Linked DNA regions of Geomonas sp. RF6. The protein of the gene in region 2 interacts with the protein of the main gene of each other region in a pairwise test. Links are inferred from orthologs where the notes say so. Each region holds a gene or a part of one and is shown on either strand. Other genes may lie near its edges.

What was found.
Region 1: the proteins of serC (region 2) and selB interact in binary tests that used the Escherichia coli proteins (3 or more experiments, as listed by UniProt). The link is inferred for Geomonas sp. RF6 from one-to-one orthologs.

The regions. Positions count from the first base shown.
Region 1 is NZ_CP087999.1:1,970,806-1,974,030, forward strand. The notes cover bases 131-3,039. They hold selB (selenocysteine-specific translation elongation factor), read right to left. Parts: upstream 2,586-3,039; coding sequence 675-2,585; downstream 131-674. Other genes in these bases: LPW11_RS08440 (hypothetical protein), read left to right, coding at 131-509; LPW11_RS08450 (ABC transporter ATP-binding protein), read right to left, coding at 2,787-3,039. Also shown: more of LPW11_RS08440, read left to right, coding at 1-130; more of LPW11_RS08450, read right to left, coding at 3,040-3,225. UniProt on the Escherichia coli protein: Translation factor necessary for the incorporation of selenocysteine into proteins. It probably replaces EF-Tu for the insertion of selenocysteine directed by the UGA codon. SelB binds GTP and GDP.
Region 2 is NZ_CP087999.1:2,874,239-2,877,528, forward strand. What follows is about bases 92-3,065. They hold serC (3-phosphoserine/phosphohydroxythreonine transaminase), read right to left. Parts: upstream 2,133-3,065; coding sequence 1,050-2,132; downstream 92-1,049. Other genes in these bases: LPW11_RS12365 (phosphoglycerate dehydrogenase), read right to left, coding at 92-1,057; LPW11_RS12375 (YbjQ family protein), read right to left, coding at 2,411-2,746; LPW11_RS12380 (hypothetical protein), read right to left, coding at 2,762-3,019; LPW11_RS12385 (hypothetical protein), read right to left, coding at 3,020-3,065. Also shown: more of LPW11_RS12365, read right to left, coding at 1-91; more of LPW11_RS12385, read right to left, coding at 3,066-3,290. UniProt on the Escherichia coli protein: Catalyzes the reversible conversion of 3-phosphohydroxypyruvate to phosphoserine and of 3-hydroxy-2-oxo-4-phosphonooxybutanoate to phosphohydroxythreonine. Is involved in both pyridoxine and serine biosynthesis.

The DNA.
Region 1 (3,225 bases), 900 kb from region 2 along the record:
CCGGCACCGGTGGCACAGGAGCTGGCGGCTCCACAACGAGTCCGAGCACAGGGACCGGGACAGGCGGGAGCATGTATAACGCACCCAGCGGCGGATCGACTGCGCCGAGCTATGGCACAGGTGGCAGCACCACCACCCCGAGCGATACCGGTACAGGCACCGGTACGGGAACCGGCGGCAGCACGACCATGCCTAGCGATACTGGCACCGGCACGGGGACCGGTACAGGCACCGGCACCGGCGGGAGCACCACCATGCCGAGCGATACCGGAACCGGCACTGGCACCGACACCGGTTCAGGGACCGGTGGCAGCACTTTGGTGCCGAGTGATCAAGGCACCGGTTCCGGGACGGGTGGGGTAACATCTCCGTCTGAACCCGCGACTCCGCCGAGTGATACCGGCGACATGGGATCCGGCGCAGGTGGTTCGACCGGCGACACGGGGTCTGGAGCAGGTGGTGCTACGGACACCGGGACTACAGGAGGCGGTGCTACCACAGGGCAGTGACGCGCTTCAATGCTGCCTGAGCAAAACGAAAGAGGGCCATGTCTTTGAGGCATGGCCCTTTTTCGATTGTAGGGAGGGATACATCAAGCCTCGGCGGCCACCCCTACGTACCTCCCATTCAAGGGGTTCGGCTACTGTTCACACTGGTGATTGAGGCTTTGCCAGCTATCCTTTGCGCAGCACGCGCCTGTCTCCCAGCCGGATCGTCAGGCGCTCCTTGTCGAAGTACTCCAGCAGCGGGATCATAAACTTTCTGGACAGCCCGGTGAGATCCCGAAACTCCTGCGGCGTTATCTCAGCCTTTTCTTTTAGATATGTCGTCAGCTTCTCCCGGATCTCGGCAAGCGCCGGCGCAGCGTAGAATACGTCCGCCTTTACCTTGACCACACGCCCCTCGCGGCACAGGTGGTTCAGATAATCCAGCACCTCCTTCTCCCCGCTGTTGCCTGCCTCCATGAGCTCCTTCAGGGTAGGGGGCTCGAGCCAACCCTTTGTCAGCGACTCTTCCAGACTCGCCTGCAGGGCGGCCTTGTCGACCGGTGCCCCTGCCTTTCGCCCCGGAATCCTCACGACATCGCGATCGGAGAGGGCGCGCCCCTCCTTTTCAAGAGCTGCCAGGAGCGGCCCGAAGAATCGTGAATCGCTACGTTTCGGCAGGCGCGATTTCAGCTCTTCCTTCCCGATACCTTCCTGCAGCGGATTTTCCGACAGATACTCCTCGAGCTCCAGCGCCAGCTTTTGCTTCAGCTCGTCAAATGCGGTGCGGGCGAGGAAGACGCGAGGTTCCTTCACGACCTGGAGCACCGATCCGTTCGACAGGAGCGACCCGAGCGCGGCTTCTATTCTCTTTCCCGAAATACCGCTGCGGTTCAACATCTCGTCGAGGGAAATCCCGGAAAGACGCGCCGACTCTGTGAGGAGCCGTATCCTGTCCGGATCGCCCCCTTCTTCCACCGAAGCGAGGAGCTGGAGAGCTTCCTCCGACCGCCTTCTCCTCCCGGGGGGAGCGGGGTCGAGGACGGTACCGCCGCCAAGGGTGGCCTGCGGGGAGTAGCTGCGCAGCACGAACGGATCGCCAGGAAGGAGGAGGACCGGATGGGCGAGACGCAGCTGGGCATAGCTCGTCTCCCCCGGCTGCAACGATGCGCGGTCGAATAGGATCACCGTCGCCTCGACCTCATAGGTGGCGGAATGAAGCCGCAACGTCGAGCGATGCTTCAGTTCCCGCGGAGCAGAAGGGAGGTAATCGAGGCGCACGTCCACTCGGGAAGTCGCGCTGTAGCGTCCTTTCGGCACCACGACGTCCCCCCTCGATACCTCGCCGTACTCCACGCCATGCAGGTTCACCGCAAGCCTCTCGCCGGCGCTCCCCCGGTCCGCCTTCGCGCCGTGCGCCTCTATCCCGCGCACCCGGCAACTAATGCCGCGGGGGAGGATCTCCACTTCGTCCCCGACCGCGATGCCGCCGGAGAGGAGGGTGCCGGTAACGACGGTGCCGAAACCGGTCACCGTGAAGGCGCGATCGACCGGGAGCCGGAAGGGAGCGTCCTCTTTCTTCGGCTGCACCTCTTTTGCAACCCGGGCGAGCTCCTCCTTGAGCAGGTCGATCCCTTCACCATTGCGGGAGGAAACCGGCACGATGGGGGCGCCGTCGAGGAAGCTTCCTTCTAGGTATTCGCGCACCTGCTCCACCACCAGCTCGAGCCACTCCGGTTCCACCATGTCCTTCTTGGTGAGGACCACCAGTCCGCGCTGCACCCCGAGAAGCTGGCAGATCTCCAGGTGCTCGCGCGTCTGCGGCATGACCCCCTCATCGGCGGCGATGACCAGCATGACGAGGTCCATCCCGCCGACCCCCGCCACCATGGTGCGCACGAAGCGCTCGTGGCCTGGAACGTCGACAATGCCGAAGCGGATGCCGCCAGGAAGGTCAAGATGGGCGAAGCCGAGCTCGATGGTGATGCCGCGCGCCTTCTCTTCCTTGAGCCGGTCCGTGTCGATGCCGGTGAGCGCCTTCACCAGCGAGGTCTTACCGTGATCGATATGCCCGGCGGTACCGAGTATCAGGTGTTTCATCAGGTGCTCCAGCTTGGCTAATCCGGGAATTCCGGGGAAGCCGTAGTATGTTCCAATGAAGGGCCGCAGGAGGCCTCGCGTTCCCCCCTTTGCGAAGGGGGGAAACGTTAGGCCTCCTGCAGTGCTTCGTGGCAATGTACCCACGCTCCCGGAATATCCTGGATGAACCGTTCCGACAGGATGGGGATGGGACAAGAAGCTCTACTGCTTGAACTGCAGCTGGTACAGCCGGTAATACAGCCCCTTTTGGGCCATCAGCTCTGCGTGGTTCCCTTCTTCCGCCTTCTCGCCGCGATGAATGACCACTATGCGGTTGGCATCGCGGATGGTGGAGAGGCGATGGGCCACGACGAGGGTGGTGCGCCCCGCCATCAGCCCTTCCAGCCCATGCTGGATCAGCCGCTCGCTCGAGCTGTCCACGCTGGCGGTAGCCTCGTCGAGCACCAGTATCTCCGGATCGAAGGCCACGGCACGAGCAAATGAAATAAGCTGCCGCTCCCCGGCCGAAAAGTTCACACCCCTTTCGCGCACCTCTTCATCGAAGCCGTGCGGAAGCTGCTTGATGAACCTATCTGCGCCGACGATGGCCGCGGCCTGCTCTACCCGGGCAAGGGCGTCGGGATCGCCGAGCGAGATATTA
Region 2 (3,290 bases):
TCATCATGTTGTGGATGTTGAGGCCGTGCTGCGCCATGGCCGTGGAGATCTGACCGACCATGTTCGGCACGTTGGAGTTTGCGATCGCAACCCTGAAGCGGGACTCGCGCTGCATGAGCACCGTCGGGAAGTTCACCGAGTTCTGGATGTTTCCGTGCTCGAGGAAGTCGCGGATCTGATCGGCGACCATGACCGCGCAGTTTTCCTCCGCCTCGCGGGTGGAGGCGCCGAGATGCGGCAGGGAGATGACGTTCTCCTTCCCGTTGATCCCAGCCCCGGGAAAATCGCAGACGTAGTAGTGGAGCTTCTTGCTCTGCAGGGCCGCCAGCACGTCCTCCTCTTTCACGACCGCTTCCCGTGCAAAGTTGAGGAGGACGGTCCCTTCCTGCGCAAACTCCAGGTTCGAGGCGTTGATGAGGTGGCGGGTCGCGTCCAGAAGGGGCACGTGGACGGTGATGAAGTTGGAGTGCCTTACCACGTCGAGGACGCTCTCCGCCTTCTTCACCTGGGAGGGGAGGCTCCAGGCGGAGTCGACCGTGATCTCCGGGTCGAACCCGATGACCTCCATGCCGAGCTTGATCGCGGCGTCGGCGACGATGCAGCCGATCTTGCCGAGACCGATGATCCCGAGGGTTTTCCCGGAGAGCTCGAAGCCGGAGAAGTTCTTCTTGCCGCTTTCGACCGTCTTCTCCATGTTCGAATCGTCAGGATCGAGATCCTCCACGAATTTGAGCGCCGCGGGAATGTTGCGGGCCGCCATGAGCATCCCCGCAAAGACGAGCTCCTTCACCGCGTTGGCGTTGGCGCCCGGTGCGTTGAATACGGGGACGCCGCGCCCGGACATCTCCTTCGTGGGGATGTTCTGGGTACCCGCACCGGCGCGCCCGATCGCCCTGACGCTCGCGGGGATGTCGATGCTGTGCATGTCCGCGGAGCGAACGAGGATGGCGTCTGGGTCGGAGATCTGCTTTGCGACGGTGTAGCGGTCGATCGGGAGGCGGCTGAGCCCGATCTGGGAGATCTGGTTCAGAACGAGGATCTTGTAGGTGCTAGGCATTCTTTACCTCGAACTCTTTCATGTACTCAACAAGCGCCTGCACCCCTTCGAGCGGCATGGCGTTGTAGATGGAGGCGCGCATGCCGCCGACGGAGCGGTGCCCCTTCAGCTGCACGAGCCCGCGCGCCTTGGCACCTTTCAGGAACTCGTCGTCCAGCTCCGGCTTGGCGAGGGTGAAGGGGATGTTCATCAGGGAGCGGTCTTCGCGGCGCACCGGATTGTTGTAGAAGCTGCTGCTGTCGAGGAGGTCGTAGATGAGCGCCGCCTTCTCTGCGTTCTTCTTCTGCATGGCGGCGAGTCCACCCTGCTCCTTCAGCCATTTGAAAACGAGACCTGCGATGTAGATTCCGTAGGTCGGGGGGGTGTTGTACATGGAGTCCGCATCGGCGTGGGTCTTGTAGTTCAGCATCGCCGGGGTCTTTTCCGGAGCCTTCCCGATCAGGTCCTCGCGGATGATCACGATAGTGAGGCCGGCGGGGCCGATGTTTTTCTGCGCCCCTGCGTAGATCAGGCCGTACTTGGTGATGTCGATCGGCTTGGAGAGGATGTTGGAGGACATGTCGCATACCAGCGGCACATCGCCCGTCTCGGGGATCCACTGGAACTCAACGCCGCCGATCGTCTCGTTGGCGCAGTAGTGCACGTATGCCGCATCCGCAGAGGGCTTCCAGTCGCCCTGAGCCGGTGCATAGGTGAACTTCTGGTCCTCGCTGGAGGCGATAACGTTCGGCTGGCAGAAAAGCTTCGCCTCCTTTATCGCCTTCTTCGACCACTCACCGGTATTGACGTAGTCGGCGCTGGTCTTCCCTGCAAGAAGGTTCATGGGGATCATGGCAAACTGCAGGGTGGCGCCGCCTTGCAGGAAGAGCACCTTGTAGTTGGAGGGTATCGCGAGCAGTTCCCTAAGATCAGCCTCAGCCGCTTCGGCGATGGCTATAAACTCTTTACCGCGGTGGCTCATCTCCATAACGGACTGACCCGAGCCGTTCCAGTCGAGCATTTCAGCGGCAGCCTTCTTGAGAACTTCCTCGGGCAACACTGCAGGACCGGCGCTAAAGTTGAATACGCGTGACATAGGATCTCCTTCTCGTTGTGGTTTAGCAAAAAAAGGAATCTATCATAGCAGCGCCGCGATTGTCTTGTCATTCTTGTAAACAGGAAAAATTCCTGTCGCTGTACGAGATGGCAAAAGTCTGGCATGTCTCGGCGCTATGCGAGAGGTTTTCTTTTGTAGGTTCAACAGTTATGGAGCTTGTGTCGAGAGTGCTGTCTTGGGAGCTCGCAGTGGGATGTAGAGAGCGTCAACTGGAAGGAGCCAGACGTCTAAAGCAAGATCGGCTACGGGACGAAGAGCTATCGTTCCGGTTCGATGACGACCGCAGTGCCGTAGCACAAGACCTCCGTCGCGGATTCCCGGCTCACCACCTCGGAAGCGTCGTAGCGCAGCCCCACCACCGCATTCGCGCCGATCTCCAGCGCGTGCTGCACCAGCAGCTCGTACGCCTGCTGCCTCGCCTGCTCGCACATCCTGGAGTAGGCTCCGATGTTCCCACCGATGATGTTCTTGAGGCTCCCGAGAATCCCCTGTGCTATGGTCGGCGATCTCACGACTATGCCGCGCGCTATTCCCTTGTACTCGCGGATGCGGAATCCATCGATGCTGAAGGTCGTGGTTACCGGAATATCCATCTCTCCCCTCCTTTTTCAGCGCCTGCCGGAGAAGTTTTTCAGCACGTACAGGCCTGCCGCTATGGCAACGATGACAGGAAAGGCGATGATCCCCACCTTTATCGCCTCGATCCTCGTCGCCTCGTATGCCTGGTCTATATTGAAGCTCGACGGGTAGAAGGTTTTCAGGTAGTGGATCTCGCCCACGGAGTGCCAGCAGACCCCGGCAAGGAAGAGAATCCCTACCACAATCATCACTGCAATCGAGACGGAAGCGACCTTGTTCATAGCCACTCACTGCCCTCCTTCTTTCCACCACTTGCGGATGAACGTCGCGCCGCGCCCGTAGACCACCATCGTCGTCGGCGCTCCGGTAAAGCTCAACCTCTGCCTGGGGACAATAAGGTCACACGGGACGCACTCCGCGATCGCGCTTCGGGGGACCACGATCTCCGGCAGCTTTGCCAGAAGAAAGTCAAAGCCGATGATGCTGAAGGCCACCAGCGCGTCGTTCCCGCGGATGCGGATGCAGCGGGTCAGGGGGAAGGGGAGAGAGGTTCCCCAG